DNA from 2 places in the Knoellia sp. p5-6-4 genome. Region 2 is predicted to be linked to the other one. Evidence: riboswitches for the same ligand, from Rfam matches in the RefSeq annotation. Region 2 holds a riboswitch; the other holds the start of a gene.
What was found. A riboswitch is a leader RNA that binds a small molecule or an ion and turns the genes downstream of it on or off. The one in region 2 is predicted to bind S-adenosylmethionine.
Positions count from the first base shown of each region.

Region 1: it holds a riboswitch for S-adenosylmethionine, as region 2 does, so the genes downstream of both, P2F65_RS10430 (cyclic-phosphate processing receiver domain-containing protein) here and P2F65_RS14085 (aminotransferase class V-fold PLP-dependent enzyme) in region 2, are expected to answer to the same signal.

Region 1 is NZ_JARGZF010000001.1:2,147,775-2,154,973, forward strand. It holds gene P2F65_RS10410 (sensor histidine kinase) at 1-112, shown strand, start outside; gene P2F65_RS10415 (response regulator transcription factor) at 105-761, shown strand; gene P2F65_RS10420 (hypothetical protein) at 775-1,689, opposite strand; gene P2F65_RS10425 (alpha/beta fold hydrolase) at 1,778-2,572, shown strand; gene P2F65_RS10430 (cyclic-phosphate processing receiver domain-containing protein) at 2,541-2,969, opposite strand; SAM riboswitch class IV at 3,008-3,117, opposite strand; gene P2F65_RS10435 (class I SAM-dependent methyltransferase) at 3,218-3,976, shown strand; gene P2F65_RS10440 (GYD domain-containing protein) at 4,176-4,496, shown strand; tRNA gene P2F65_RS10445 (tRNA-Lys) at 5,042-5,114, opposite strand; gene P2F65_RS10450 (cupin domain-containing protein) at 5,406-5,720, shown strand; gene P2F65_RS10455 (SRPBCC domain-containing protein) at 5,913-6,419, opposite strand; gene P2F65_RS10460 (metalloregulator ArsR/SmtB family transcription factor) at 6,416-6,766, opposite strand; gene P2F65_RS10465 (SpoIIE family protein phosphatase) at 7,147-7,199, shown strand, end outside.
Region 2 is NZ_JARGZF010000002.1:545,918-553,116, reverse strand. It holds gene P2F65_RS14105 (ribonuclease J) at 1-191, shown strand, start outside; gene P2F65_RS14100 (hypothetical protein) at 224-616, opposite strand; gene P2F65_RS14095 (hypothetical protein) at 613-1,236, opposite strand; gene P2F65_RS14090 (helix-turn-helix domain-containing protein) at 1,313-2,269, opposite strand; gene P2F65_RS14085 (aminotransferase class V-fold PLP-dependent enzyme) at 2,651-4,051, opposite strand; SAM riboswitch class IV at 4,094-4,206, opposite strand; gene P2F65_RS14080 (DNA translocase FtsK) at 4,552-7,199, shown strand, end outside.

The sequences.
Region 1 (7,199 bases), on a different contig from region 2:
CGCGGTGGAGTGTCCGCCATCTGGCGGGACCGTCGTGCGGGCGGTCCTGCCCTGCACCGTGATTCCCGGCGCCGGAGCGCCGCAGACGACAGGAGCCGCTGCTGATGCCTGAGCCGATCCGGGTGCTGTTGGCCGACGACCACCCCGTCTACCGCGACGGGCTGGCCGCCCTGCTCGCCTCGGTCGACGGCCTCGAGGTCGTCGCCACGGCAGAGGACGGAACCGCCGCCGTGGCGCTGGCCACCGAGCTCCAGCCCGACGTCGTCGTCATGGACGTGCAGATGCCCGGGCTCGACGGCATCGAGGCGACTCGCCGACTCACGGCCGCGAGCCCGCACATCGGCGTGGTCATGCTCACCATGGCCGAGGAGGACGCCACCCTGTTCTCCGCGATGCAGGCCGGGGCCAGGGGATACCTGCTCAAGGGCGCCAACCAGGCTGAGATCACACGCGCCGTGACCGCCGTGGCGCGAGGAGAGGCGATCTTCGGCCCGGCCATCGCCCGTCGCATCGCCGACTTCTTCGCCGCGGGGCCAGCGGTGGGATCCGCTGCCGAGCAGGCCTTCCCGCAGCTGACGGCACGGGAGCGGGAGATCCTCGAGCTGGTCGCCGCAGGGAGGTCCAACGCCCAGATCGCCTCGACGCTGTTCCTGTCGCCGAAGACGGTGCGCAACAACGTCTCCAACATCTTCGCGAAGCTGCACGTGGCCGACCGGGCCGAGGCGATAGTGCGCGCGAGGGAGGCGGGCCTGGGCCTCTAGAGGTCCCGCCGCGTCACCGGTCCGGCAGGACCTGGGGAAGGAGTGGCCGACCTGAGGCGGCATCGAGCACCGGACGGTCGCCCAGCTCGGTCCTCAGCGGCACGGTGACCTCCTCGAGGCGCAGCATCGCGTTGCACGCCTGGTCCGGCGGTGGGGCGAGGGCCGTCCCGCCGACCACGACGACCTCGTCGGTCTCGAGCACGTGTTCTCTTCGCTCGGTGTCGCAGTCGCCGCTGCCAATCGTCACCGTCAGAGAGTCGGCGGTGTCCGAGACGACGTCCTGTCCGTAGAGCAGGCGGCGCCTGCCGTCGCTAGGCGCCTCGGAGAGGCTGCTCGGCTCGAAGTCGCCCGGCTCTGCGGCCTCCGCGACGGCGACGCGCACCAGCGAATCGGACAGGCCCTGCACCGTGAACGCCCACGCCGGCACCTGCGCCGGGCCCCGGGCCGTGGCGAGGGTGGTCCTGACCGCTCGCGCGCCGGTGATGGTGACCCACTCACAGCCCGTGCCGGATGCCGGGGTGGGGCAGGGGCCCGAGCGGGGGTTCACCATCGCCTCGTAGGCCGCTTGCGCGTCGAGCGTGTAGACCTCCACGGTCGTGCCGTCCAGGTGGCGCACCTGCCCGGTGCCCGGCGTGGTGGGCAGGGCGGTTGCGGTGCGGACCCAGCCCCCGTAGAACGCGGCCTTGAGGGTCTCACGCGGGGTCCAGTCGGGCTCGATGGTGAGGCCCTGTGCGGGGACGATGCTGGTGCGCCACCGCTCGAGGAGGTCACCCTCCGTCCAGACGGCCGCCACCTCTCGGGCGCGCCGGTCGAAGAGGGCGGAGGCATCGCCCGCCGGAGCGCCATCTCCGTTGCTGGAGCCGCACCCGGTGACCAGGCTCACCGCGAGGAGGGCGACGGCGGTGAGCACGATGGTCTGGCGCGGCATGCCGGTTGGACGTCGGCCGCACCTCAGGAGTTCCTTCGACCCGCGCTGAAGAGGTGGACGGCGCTGGTCACACCTACGCTGGCTGGCAATGAATGAAGCGACCGCGCCCCCCGAGGGCGAGACCCGGAAGCGGGAGACCTGGATCCGGGTGGGCGCGGCCTGGGTGCAGGCGATCGAGGTCGCCCCGATGACGCCGGCGCGCGCGACGGTGGTGCTCCTGCCCGGCTTGGGGCTGCCGCGCTACACCCTGCCGACCGTCGAGGTGCTGGCCCGGCGCGGGCTGCGCTGCGTCGTGCTCGACCTGCTGGCGTGGCGACGTCCCCGACTGAGGGTGCCACCGCTGGTCGAGCCGATGGGCGAGGCCGCAGCACGCTGGACCAGGGAGGCCGACCTCGCCGGTCCCGTTGTCGTCGTGGGGCACTCGACTGGCGCGCAGGTCGCCCTCGGCGCAGCCCTCCGCCTCCAGCACGACCGCCCCGACCTGTCTCTGGTGCTGGCAGGGCTGACCTTCCGGCCCGAGCACCGCTCATGGCCGGGGCTGCTGCGAGGCGCGGCCACGGCATACCGCAAGGACAGCCCGGCAGAGCTGGTGGTCGCGGCCAGGGACGTCGCGCGCCTGCGCGCCGACCTGGTCAGCGTCATCGGGTCGGGGCGGCGCGACCGCCCGGAGGAGCGGGTGCGCGACCTCGAGGTGCCGCTCGTGCTCACCGCCGGTGAGGCGGATTCGTTTGCGCCACAACAGTGGATGGCCGATGTCGCAGCGGCTGCGGGCAGTCCGTCGGCACGGGTGGAGGTGCTGCCGGGTTCGCACAACAACCTCTTCACCCACCCCGAGGAGGTCGCCGACGTGGTCAGCGCGGCGGCGCCTGCCACCGCACCCTGACCCACATGTTCGCGGCGTAGCTGCGCCGCGCGGGGTAGCCCGCTGCGACGAGCTCGGCGCAGATCCGGTGCCCGTGGTGGATATTGGAGCTGTGCACGCGGATGGTGCTGATCGACTGGGGGCTGCCGGCTGCGGCCAGCTCGACGAGGTGGTCGACGACGGGTTGGGCCGTGTCGCCGAGACCGAGGTCGTAGTCGAGCCAGAGGTCGTCGATGGGGGTGTCGACGAGCCCGCGGAGGAGGGCGAGCGCCTCCTCGGAGGTGCGAGCCGTCAGCGCCGGCCTGCCGTCCTTGAAGTCGCGCGTGTCGTCGACGAGAACGGTCAGTGGCCGCCGGGGTGGTCGGCGGTCGGCGGAGTGGTCGCCGGACGGCTGGGCGGATGCGTGGCTGGAAGGCACAGGACCTCCTGGTGACGGGGATCCCTTGGCGCGCTGCGGATCCGCTGTTACCGGCCGGGTTCGGCACGGTCCGCTCTTCCCCTGGGGCACCTCCGCGGTGGAGGTTGCCGGGCAACAAGCCAGGTACTTGTCGTTGCCTCTCCTGAGCTGTCTCCACTGTAGGAGAAAGCGCCGACAGGGCTCCTTCGTCGGGGACAAGGCCGCCTCGTGCCAGACTCTGCGAGTCGTCTGAGGCAGGAGGAATCCCGGTGCGCGTGACCACCTACGGCCAGCTGATGGAGCTGCTCGACAGTCTCTATGCCGACGGGGCCGAGCGGACCAGCGACGCGGCTTCGGCGTTCTGGGACGGGCTGTTCCAGCGAGAGGGGCACCCGCTGACCTCCGAGCTGCCCGACGCGGCGCTGCCCGCGTGGCAGGCGGAGGGCCTGCTGCCGGGTGGACGGGGGTCCTCCGCCCTGGACGTCGGGTGCGGATTGGGGCGCAACAGCACGTGGCTGGCGGCCCAGGGATTTGCCGTCACCGGCATCGACATCTCCCCGTATGCCGTGGAGACGGCTCGGTCGCGGAGGGAGAGGGCGGGTGCCGCCGGTCCGGGGGCGTCGAGGCCGGGGCCCGACTACCGGCTGGTGGACTTCGTGCGCGAGCCGGTGGCCGGCGGTCCCTTCGACTTCGTCTACGACTCGGGGTGCTTCCACCACCTTGCGCCGCACCGGCGGATCTCCTACATGGAAGGGCTGTCGGCTGCCCTGGCGCCGGACGGCGTGTACGGCATCTGCACCTTCACGGCCGGGGCGATGGGGAGCACGGCGTCGGACAAGGACCTGCTGCTCCACGGGCACCTCGAGGGCGGGGTCGGGTACACGCTGGATGAGCTGGCGGAGATGTTCGCCTGGCTGGAGCTGGTGGACGCCCGGCTCATGCCGCCCGGCCACACCCACGAGGAGCCGACCTTCTCGCACGACTTCCTGCAGGTGGCGCTCTTCCGGCGGCCGTCTACGTCTTCCTGACGGGTGAGCCGCCTTGCCGCCCGGCTGCCTTCGTGGTGAGCGGCGGCAGTACCGGTCATCGGACCGTCCTATCCGCGTGCTCGAAGCGCTCGCTTTCGCGTGGTCCCGGTTCACCCGTCGCTCACCACGATGGGGGTTGTTGCGCAGGTGTGGTGGTTGAAGCGTGGCTCCCATCCGTGGCGACCTGGAGGAGGACCACATGAGCCGTTACATGATCATTGCGCGCTACGACAGCGCTGGAGCCAAGGGAGTCCTGGCCAAGGGCGGCAGCGCCCGAGCGGCTGTCGTGGAGAAGCTCGCTTCTGACCTGGGCGGACGCATGGTGACCTTCGACTTCGCCTTCGGTGAGGACGACGTGTACACCCTCTGCGAGCTGCCGGACAACAAGGCCGCGGCCGCTGTCGCCCTGGCCGTGAACTCCAGCGGGCTGGCCCATGTCCGGACCGTCGTCCTGATGACTCCTGAGGAGGTTGACGAGGCGACCGAGCAGAGGGTCGACTACACGCCTCCGGGCCAGTGAGCTGGGAGCCCGGGCGACCAGGATCAGCCGCGGCCGGCTGCAATGCCGATAGAACACCGCGCACGATGTCTCTCTGCCAGGGCGGTCGTTGACGGGCGTCTGGTCATCAATGAGTCCTGATTCGATGGCCTCGAGGAGCCGGCCAGGCCGCAGGAGCTCCAACAGAGGATCGAGTGCGCCACGGAGGGTCGAGGTCATCCGGACGCAACCGACGCCGCCTGCTCGACTCCATCAACGGTCCAAGCGGCGTCGGATCTGCCTTTGCCTCCAGCGGGCGCTGAACGGATCCGGTACAAGCCATCCCACTCGCGAGCCCTGCCCTTCGGGCTGTCGCTGCCCCACGGGGTGTCACCAGCGCACTCATGAGTCCGTGCCCACCAGGCGGCCGGAACGATGGAAAGGTCGACGTGGAAGTCGCCGAAGCCACCTTCGTTGTACTGGCCTGACTGGATGTCGACTACCGCCACGTCGTCACCCTGCTGAAGCCGCCCTGTCGGACACGCGCCTCGGAGGCCAAGGCGGCGGCTTTCTGACCTGTGCGTTTGTGGGCCCCGTGGGGCTCGAACCCACAACCTACGGATTAAAAGTCCGCAGCTCTGCCAATTGAGCTAGAGGCCCGGGGGGTCAGGGTTTGTGGTCACTAGAACCTCGGATGACCATGGTGTAGTTCGACCGTCCTGACCGCGAGGAGACCATACCCCGTTGTGGCCTTCGGCCGGTGGGTCCGTCTGCTGCGTGGGGTGCGTGCCCCAGACCGACCCCGTCACAGGCGCCTTGACATTGCGTCGCGCTCGAGAGCAGCGTCGAAGGTGGGCAAGTCGCGGCAACAGGGAGCGCGCAATGGGCGACGAAAAGCGGGTGAAGCTGATCCGGCCAGCAGATCGCTCAGAGGGCCAGGTGACACCAGGCATGCACCGGGAGCAGGCCGCCAGCACGGATCGCAGCTGGGCAGGCCACGTCACGACCGAGGCCGGGATGGTGTCCGGGTGGCACCACCACGGAGACTACGAGAGTCACATCTACGTCCTCTCGGGGCTGTTGCGCATGGAGTCCGGACCTGGCGGGCAGGACGTGATCGACGCGCAACCCGGTGACTTTGTCTTCGTGCCGCCGCACACCGTGCACCGCGAGGGGAACCCGGCATCGGAAGAGGCCGCGGTGATCGTGGTGCGAGCCGGACGCGGGGAGGCAGTGGTCAACGTCGACGGACCCGACGAGGCCTGAAGCGGGATGCCGCGCCCAGGCGGACGGATCGTTTCCGACCCAGGCCCACGCCATGTGGTGCGGGAGCCGCGGGCGGCCCGTCGCGGCATACCGACTCTGTTGAAGCCCGGGGGACGATGGTGGTGTGTGTCGCGCCGGCGCGGGCCACACCCCGGAGCGTCGTGGCGCCCCGGGGTGGACCTGTGGTGGCCGTCAGGAACGGGCCCGGGCGGGCTCGCCGGCGAGGATCGCGTCGATCTGGCCCATGGCCTGCGTGAGGCCCTCCTCCATGCCCATCTGGAGCAGCTGCTCCATCGCCTCGAGCGAGGGGAATCGCGACGAGATGGTCACGGTGACCCCACCCGGCCGGTCGGTGATCTCCACCCGCATCACCATGGTGGGCATGTCGGAATTGGGTGCTCCGGACTCGTCGGCGAAGCCGTCCTCGACCACCAGCACGCGCGGCGCCTCGACCTCGCGCACGTTCCACCACCCGCGGTGCCGGTCGCCCTCGGGGCCGGTCATGTAGTAGTCCACGTGCCCGCCCTCGCGGAGGTCGTGCTGCTCCACGGTGGCGGGGTAGGTCGGTGGTCCCCACCAGCGCTCGAGCTGGCGGGGGTCGGCCCACAGCTGCCAGGCCCGATCCGCGGACACGTCGTAGTCCGCGGTCACGGTCATCGTGAGCTGGTCGGTGTCCTTGCTGATGCTGGTGATGCTCATGCGTTCTCTCCTTGCTTGTCCTCGTCCAACAGGTCGGCCATGCGCTCGAACCGGCCGCGCCACAGGTCCTCGTAAGCAGCAAGCAGCTCCTGGGCCCGTCGGATGGCGTCCGGCTGGCCCGAGACCCGCTGCTCTCGTCCGTGCCGGTGCTTGACCACGAGCCCCGCCTCCTCGAGGACGGCCACATGCTTCTGAACCGCCGTGAGGCTGAGGGGGTAGTTGCGCGCGAGGGCCGAGACCGAGTACTCGCCCACGAGCACCCGCCTCACGATGTCGCGGCGCGTACGGTCGGCCAGCGCGTGGAAGAGCCGGTCGACGTCGTCATCGGTGGACTGATCTACAACCATCAGGTTGTAAATACTCCTCCGGCTCGCCGCAATACGCAAGCCCCCGGCGGGGGCTGGGCTCGACAGTGGGCCGCTCCTGACGCCCTCAGGCCGCTATCGCCCGGTCTGGGTCGATATGGCGTACGGGGCACACCGCCCGGGGTATCAAAGAGGGTCCAACGGCCTAGCGAATGCCCCTGCCGCGACCACACACTGAGGAGGCAGATCGCGACGTCGACCTCACAGGCGGATGCCCCCGATCACCCAACCGGGGTGATGAGTCCGCCTGGCGTCAGCCCCCTGCAGGTGCACACCCCGGTGCGCCGGTCGAGGGGGGTGCACGTCGCCAGAGGAGTGCCGATGACCGCTCGCCCCGTCGCCGACCCGGCAGGCGATCCAGCATGAGCGTTCGCGACGCCACCCTCACGCGGCCGGCCACCTGGGAAGTCGACCC
Region 2 (7,199 bases):
GTTTCGCCGAGGACGACGAGATCTTCAAGCAGGTGCGTCCCAAGATCGAGCAGGCCCTCGCCGAGGCCACCGGCAAGGGCGTGACCGACACGCAGCAGCTCGAGAAGGTCGTGCGACGCGCCGTCGGTGGCTGGGTCGGCGGCAAGATCCGCCGGCGCCCGATGATCATCCCGGTGGTCATCGAGGCCTGACCCGCGTCAGGTGGCGGTCAGGGCAGCGACGATCAGAGCAGCGACATGGCGACGCCCGCGCACGCGCAGGCGAACAGGGTGCTGACGAAGGTGCCGATGATGAACCGCTCGGCGGCGGCGGACTTCTTGCCCGCCTGCAGCTCGGGGTAGCGCGCGAGGCTCTTGACGGCCAGGACGACCGCGATGCCCTCGGGCCAGCCGGCCACGATGGAGGCGTAGATCGCGGTCCGCTCGAGCACGCCGATCCAGGCGCCGCCGCGCAGGATCTCCTGAGCGGCCTCCACCGAGTCGGCCTCGTCGGTGGGGGCGACGTGGTCACCGCGGTCGACCTGCCGGAAGACGAGGGTGGTCAGGAGGCCACCGCCGGCGAGGGCGACCACGCCCAGGACGCCGATGACCAGCACGGTGGCGAGCGTGCTGTTCACGCGTCCGCCTCGGCGAGAAGAGCCTCGGCGAGCTCGGCACCCCGGCGCCCCTCGTGGAGGGCGGCCCGCGCCAGGCGCTGGCTGACCGCCGAGGGGGAGATGTCGAGCCGGTCGGCGATGTCCCGGCCGGTCAGGCCCGTGTCGGCCATGTCGACGATCTCCCATCCCTCGGGGGTGCGGCGTCGCAGCAGCACCGTGAGCAACCACAGGGCGGACTCTGCCTGTCGCGCCCGGTCGGCCCCACCGTAGTGGCCGGCGCCGTCAGCGTGGACGACCCGGAGGTCGGTGGGGGAGGAGGTTGCCCTGTCGACGGCCTCGCGGGCAGCGAGGAAGGCGGGGCCCGAGGCGGCCCGGGTGGAGTCGGGCAGCGGCGTGTCGACCGCGCCGACCCCGAGCCCGATCCGCCAGTCGCCGAGCCGCACGAGCTCGGTGACCGCCCGCACCGCGGCACCGGGGGAGGAGAGCGCGCCCTGGATCTCGTCGCCCACCGTCCGCTCGAAGGGGAGCGCCACGCCTGAGTCCGGGCCCGGGCCCAGGGCGCCCTCGAGGGTCGCCAGGGCCTGGGGCACCCGGTCGCCGTGCCGGGTGCTGCGCTTCTGGTCAGCAGTCAGGACGAACATGCATGAAGCCTAGGGCATTAATAGCGACAAATGAAGGCTGATGACTTCATTGACGTGGATTCAGCAGTGGCGCCTGTCAGCCCGTACAACGGAACGTGCGGCGGTAGGCCTGGGGCGTGGTGCCGACCTGACGGGTGAAGTGGTGGCGCAGGATGGCGGCCGTGCCCAGTCCGGTGCGGCCGGCGACCTGCTCCACGGAGGCGTCGGTGTCCTCGAGGAGGCGCCGGGCGAGCAGTACCCGCTGGGCGGTCACCCAGGCGTGCGGTGTCGCGCCCGTCTCGGCCCGGAACCGGCGGGCGAAGGTCCGCTCCGACATCATGGCCCGCCGCGCCAGCGTCTCGACCGAGAGGTCCTCGGCGAGGTTCTCGGTGGCCCACTCGAGCACCGGCTGGAGGGAGTCGGCCTCGATCGCGGGAAGTGGCGCCTCGACGTACTGGCGCTGACCGCCGTCGCGCTGGGGGGGAACGACCATGCGGCGCGCGATCGCGGAGGCCACGGTCGCGCCCAGCTCCTTGCGCACGAGGTGGAGGGTCGCGTCGATGCCGGCGGCGGTGCCGGCCGAGGTGATGATGTTGCCGTCCTCGACGAAGAGCACGTCCAGCACCACGTCGACGGCGGGGAACTCCTCGGCCAGCTCGTTGGTGTTCATCCAGTGCGTCGTGGCGCGCCTGCCGTCGAGCAGCCCGGCCTTGGCCAGGGTGAAGGCGCCGCTGCACAGCGACATGACCCAGGCGCCCCGCTCGTCGGCAGCCCGCAGCTGCTCGACGAGCGGCGCGGGGACGGGGGCCTGTCGCGGCCGCGACGCCGGCACCACGATGAGGTCGGCCTCGGCCAGCCTGTCGAAGCCGTGCTGGGCCGTGAGGGTGAAGCCCATCTCGGTCGGGACCGGCTGCCCCGGCTGCTCGCTGCAGACCGCGAAGTCGAAGGGCGGCACGCCCTGGTCGGTGCGGTCGAGGCCGAAGACCTCGCAGGCGACGGAGAACTCGAACGGGGAGACTGTGTTGACCAGGGGCACGGCCACGTTGTGCAGCATGCCGACAGCGTGACACAGGAGATGGCGGAAAATCTATGGGAGATGGCATTTCTGCCACTCGTGGCGGTAATCAGGTTGGGCGCAAGATTTCTGCCATGGGTTTCTTCATCGTTCTCGCCATTCTCGTCACCATCGCGATCCTCGCCCCGATCTACGGGGTCGACACCAGGTTCGACCGCGACCAGCACCCGCGCTGGTCCTGACCTCTTCCGCCGCCTGGCCCAAGCGCCCCACGTGCGTGAGGTCCCAGCTCTCGCGTGAAGAGTGCTGTCCTGGCGCGAGAGGTGGGACCTCGCACCACGGTGAGGCGCCGCCAGGCACGCCCCGCGACCAGCAACCGCGCTGGTCCTGACCCGGCTGACCCTTCGGCCTGCTCCCGCCTCACCAGGGGCGGGGGAGGCTGAGGTCGCGCGGGTCGGACACCGGCGTCCAGCCCTCAGGGCCGCGCTCGTACTCGAAGGCGGGCCCCCGGGCGGCCAGCGACGCCACGGCCGACAGCAGCCGGTCCACGTGCTCGGCGGTGTTGGCCAGCCCGACGCTGGCGCGGACCGCGGTCGCCGGGCCGGCGGCATACGGGTCGTCGAGCAGGGCGTCCACCAGGAGGTGGGCGCAGAACTTGCCGTCCCGCACGCCGATCCCGTGCTCGGCGGAGAGGGCTGCCGACACGAGCGAGGAGTCCAGGCCGTCGACCGTGAACGCCACCACGGGCACCCGCTCGTGGTCGGGGCCGAAGATCGAGTAGGTCTGCACGCCGTCGACGGCGGCCAGGCCCTCGGTCAGCCGCCGGCCCAGGGCGATCTCGTGCGCCTCGACGGCCTCGCGGTGCTCGGCCAGCGTCGAGCACGCCGCCGCCAGCGCGACCGCGCCGATCACGTTGGGGGAGCCGGCCTCGTGGCGCGCCGCCCCCCGGTGCCACCTCGTGCCCCGTTCGGTGACCGAGGCGGTCGCGCCGCCGCCGGCGAGGTACGGGGCGGCTTGGTCGAGCCAGTCGCCCGGCCCCGCGAGCACGCCGGCGCCGAACGGCGCGTAGAGCTTGTGGCCGGAGAAGGCGACGTAGTCCACCCCGAGCGCCTCGAGGTCGATGGTGCGGTGCGGGGCGAGCTGCGCGGCATCGAGGGCCACCCGGGCGAAGTGCTGGCGCGCGACCTCGGCGAGCTCGCGCACGGGCCACACCTCGCCGGTGACGTTGGAGGCCCCGCACATCACCACAAGGCGGTGGCGGGCGGTGGAGCGCTCGAGCGCGCTCGACAGGAGCACGCGCGCATCGTCGAGGCTGCCGGGGACCGGCAGGCGGGTGGTGCGGCCCGCCCACGGCAGCAGCGTGGCGTGGTGCTCGGCCTCGAAGACGAAGACCTCCGTGCCCCGGGGGAGGGCGCGGGCGAGCAGGTTGAACGAGTCGGTGGTGTTGCGGGTGAAGACGACCTCGTCGCCCTCACGCGCACCGACGAAGCGCCGGACCTCCTCCCGGGCCGCCTCGTACCACCGGCTCGTCACGCGCGAGGCATACCCGTTGCCCCGGTGCACCGACGAGTAGGTGCGCAGGGCGGTGTCGACGGCCTGCTTGACCGAGACGAGAGCCGGTGTGGAGGCGGCGTGGTCGAGGTTGGCGTAGTCGACCACGGTGCGGTGCAGGGTCGGCACGCCGAGGTCGGCCGATACCACCGGGGGCACCGGGCCCGCGCCGGCGGGCTCGCCGGGCACGGGCCGCAGGTGGCGACGGTGGTGGGCCTGCCCGGTGTGGGTCTCGGGGGCTCGGTTGCGGCTGGTGCTGGCGATGGACACGGCGTGCTCCTGGGGTCCGGTGGACCCGGGGGAGTGGCCGCGGGTCCGCGCTTGCCACCTGCGGGCGCAGGCGACCCGGTCGTCACCCGGAGCACCCCACCGCGGAGGAGGGTTGCTGGCCAGCAAGCCGGGGCTGCGCGCTGGCACTCATGACCTTGGCGGGAACGGTAGCGAGCGACGTCCGCCCGGCGCCACCAGGTCGGTGGTGTTTCCCGCCATCTGAGACCCGGCCCCAAAGGACAGCGGGCGTGGCGGGGGCGAGGGGCGCGGTGGCCAGGCCTGCCTGCGTCGACGCTCCCGCCAGAGCGTCGACGCAGGCCCCGCCAGACGCACCCTCAGGGTGGCACGTCCGCGCCGACGCTGGTGCCCTGACCTGCGGAAATGGCCGAATCCCGATAGGCGGGTCCACCGTTCGGAGGATGCCGTCGCGGGCAAGAAACCGCTCGCTGTGGCGCGTGTGACGCGTGTTTCCGCAGAGGCGATCGCGTACCGTGCGGAGCATGGCGACACGTCCGTCCACCTCCGCGCGCTCTTCGACGAGTCGCAGCACGTCCACGCGCCCGGCCAACCGCAAGCCCGCCACCAAGAAGGCGGCCCCGCGCGGGCAGGCCAAGGGCGGCGGCCTGCCGCTGCCGCTGCGCGCGATCCGGGGGACGTGGATGGGCATGGCGCACGTCGCCGGCGGCGCGGTGCGCCGCGTCGGCCACAGCGCCCGTGACCTCGAGCCCGAGCACCGCCGCGACGGCTTCGGGTTCGCCCTCATCGGCCTGGCCATCGTCGTCGCCGCGCGCGAGTGGTGGGCGTTCGAGGGCGTCGTCGGTGACGTCGTCCACGCCGTCGTCGCCGGGACGTTCGGCCGGGTCGCGTATGCCGTGCCGCTCGCCCTGCTCTTCCTCGGCCTGCGCCTGCTCCGGGCGCCGGACGAGTCCACCGCCAACTCCCGGATCGGCATCGGCCTCGGGGCCCTCTCCTTCGCGGCCTCCGGCCTCGTGCACGTCGCCAAGGGCATCCCGCAGCCGCCGGACGGCGCCGACCCCATGCGTGACGCGGGCGGCATCATCGGTTTCCTCGCCTCGAGCCCCCTCGAGGCCGCGGTCAGCGTCTACGGCACGGTGCCGATCCTCCTGATGCTCGGCTTCTTCGGGCTGCTCGTGCTGACCGCGACGCCGGTCCACATGATCCCCGAGCGGCTCGCCGAGCTGCGTGACCACCTGCTGCACCGCGGCACACCCGTCGAGGAGCCCGAGGAGGAGAAGCCCAAGCGGCAGCGACGCAAGATCGGCCCCGACGCCGACGGCAACCTCGACGGCGACATGCCGTTCGAGCAGGCCGCCGTCGTCGCCCCGGACGGCAAGCGGCTGCGCCCCGGCCAGAAGCGCCCCACGACGCCTGGCGTCCTGGCCCCCAGCTCGACCAAGGAGCCCGGTGGCGCCGCCCAGAGTCCGGCGGTGGAGGTCAAGGCCGCCCTCGAGGCCCCACCCACGACGCCGCTGCCGCAGCGGGTGGAGCAGCTCGCCCTCGCCGGCGACATCACCTACACCCTGCCCGACAACGCGATCCTCGAGCCCGGGTCGCCGCACAAGACCCGCAGCGCCGCCAACGACCGCGTGGTCGAGTCGCTGACGCAGGTCCTCGAGCAGTTCGACATCGACGCGCAGGTCACCGGGTTCAGCCGCGGCCCCACCGTCACCCGCTACGAGGTCGAGCTCGGCCGGGGCACCAAGGTCGAGCGCGTCACCGCGCTGTCGAAGAACATCGCGTATGCCGTGGCCTCGGCCGACGTGCGCATCCTCAGCCCGATCCCGGGCAAGTCCGCGATCGGCATCGAGATCCCCAACGCCGACCGCGAGAAGGTCAGCCTCGGCGACGTGCTGCGCAGCCAGGCGGCCCGCGGCAACGAGCACCCGATGGTCATGGGCGTCGGCAAGGACGTCGAGGGCGGCTACGTCATCGCCAACCTCGCGAAGATGCCCCACCTGCTCGTGGCGGGCGCCACCGGCGCCGGCAAGTCGAGCTTCGTCAACTCGATGATCACCTCGATCCTCATGCGCTCGACACCGGACGAGGTGCGCATGGTGCTGGTCGACCCCAAGCGCGTCGAGCTCACGGCCTACGAGGGCATCCCGCACCTCATCACCCCGATCATCACGAACCCGAAGAAGGCCGCCGAGGCCCTGCAGTGGGTGGTGCGGGAGATGGACACCCGCTACGACGACCTCGCGATGTTCGGGTTCAAGCACGTCGACGACTTCAACAAGGCGGTCCGCGCGGGCAAGGTCAAGCCGCTGCCGGGGTCGGAGCGGCAGATCCACCCCTACCCGTACCTGCTCGTCATCGTCGACGAGCTCGCCGACCTGATGATGGTCGCGCCGCGCGACGTCGAGGAGTCGATCGTCCGCATCACGCAGCTCGCGCGCGCCGCCGGCATCCACCTGGTGCTCGCCACCCAGCGCCCCTCGGTCGACGTCGTCACCGGCCTCATCAAGGCCAACGTGCCGTCGCGGATGGCGTTCGCCACCTCCTCGCTCGCCGACAGCCGGGTCGTGCTCGACCAGCCCGGCGCCGAGAAGCTCATCGGGCAGGGTGACGCGCTCTTCCTCCCCATGGGCGCCAGCAAGCCGATGCGCGTGCAGGGCGCCTGGGTCACCGAGTCCGAGATCCACGCCGTGGTCAAGCACGTCACCGAGCAGCTCAAGCCCAACTACCGCGACGACGTCACCGTGGTCGCGGCCAAGAAGCAGATCGACGACGACATCGGCGACGACCTCGACCTGCTGCTGCAGGCCGCCGAGCTCGTGGTCACGACGCAGTTCGGCTCGACGTCGATGCTCCAGCGCAAGCTCCGGGTGGGCTTCGCCAAGGCGGGGCGGCTCATGGACCTGCTCGAGTCCCGCGGCGTGGTGGGCCCCTCGGAGGGCTCGAAGGCCCGCGACGTGCTGGTCAAGCCCGACGACCTGCCGACCACGCTGGCGCTCATGCGCGGCGAGGACGTCCCCGACCCCGACCCGGTCTTCGACGGCGACGGCGCGGGGGCGGTCACCGACGGCTCGGTCGACCGCACCGACGAGGTCGCGGTCGGCGCCTACGCGGCCCGCGACCTCGGCCCCGACCTCGACGCCTACGAGCAGGTGGACGGCGAGAGCGATGA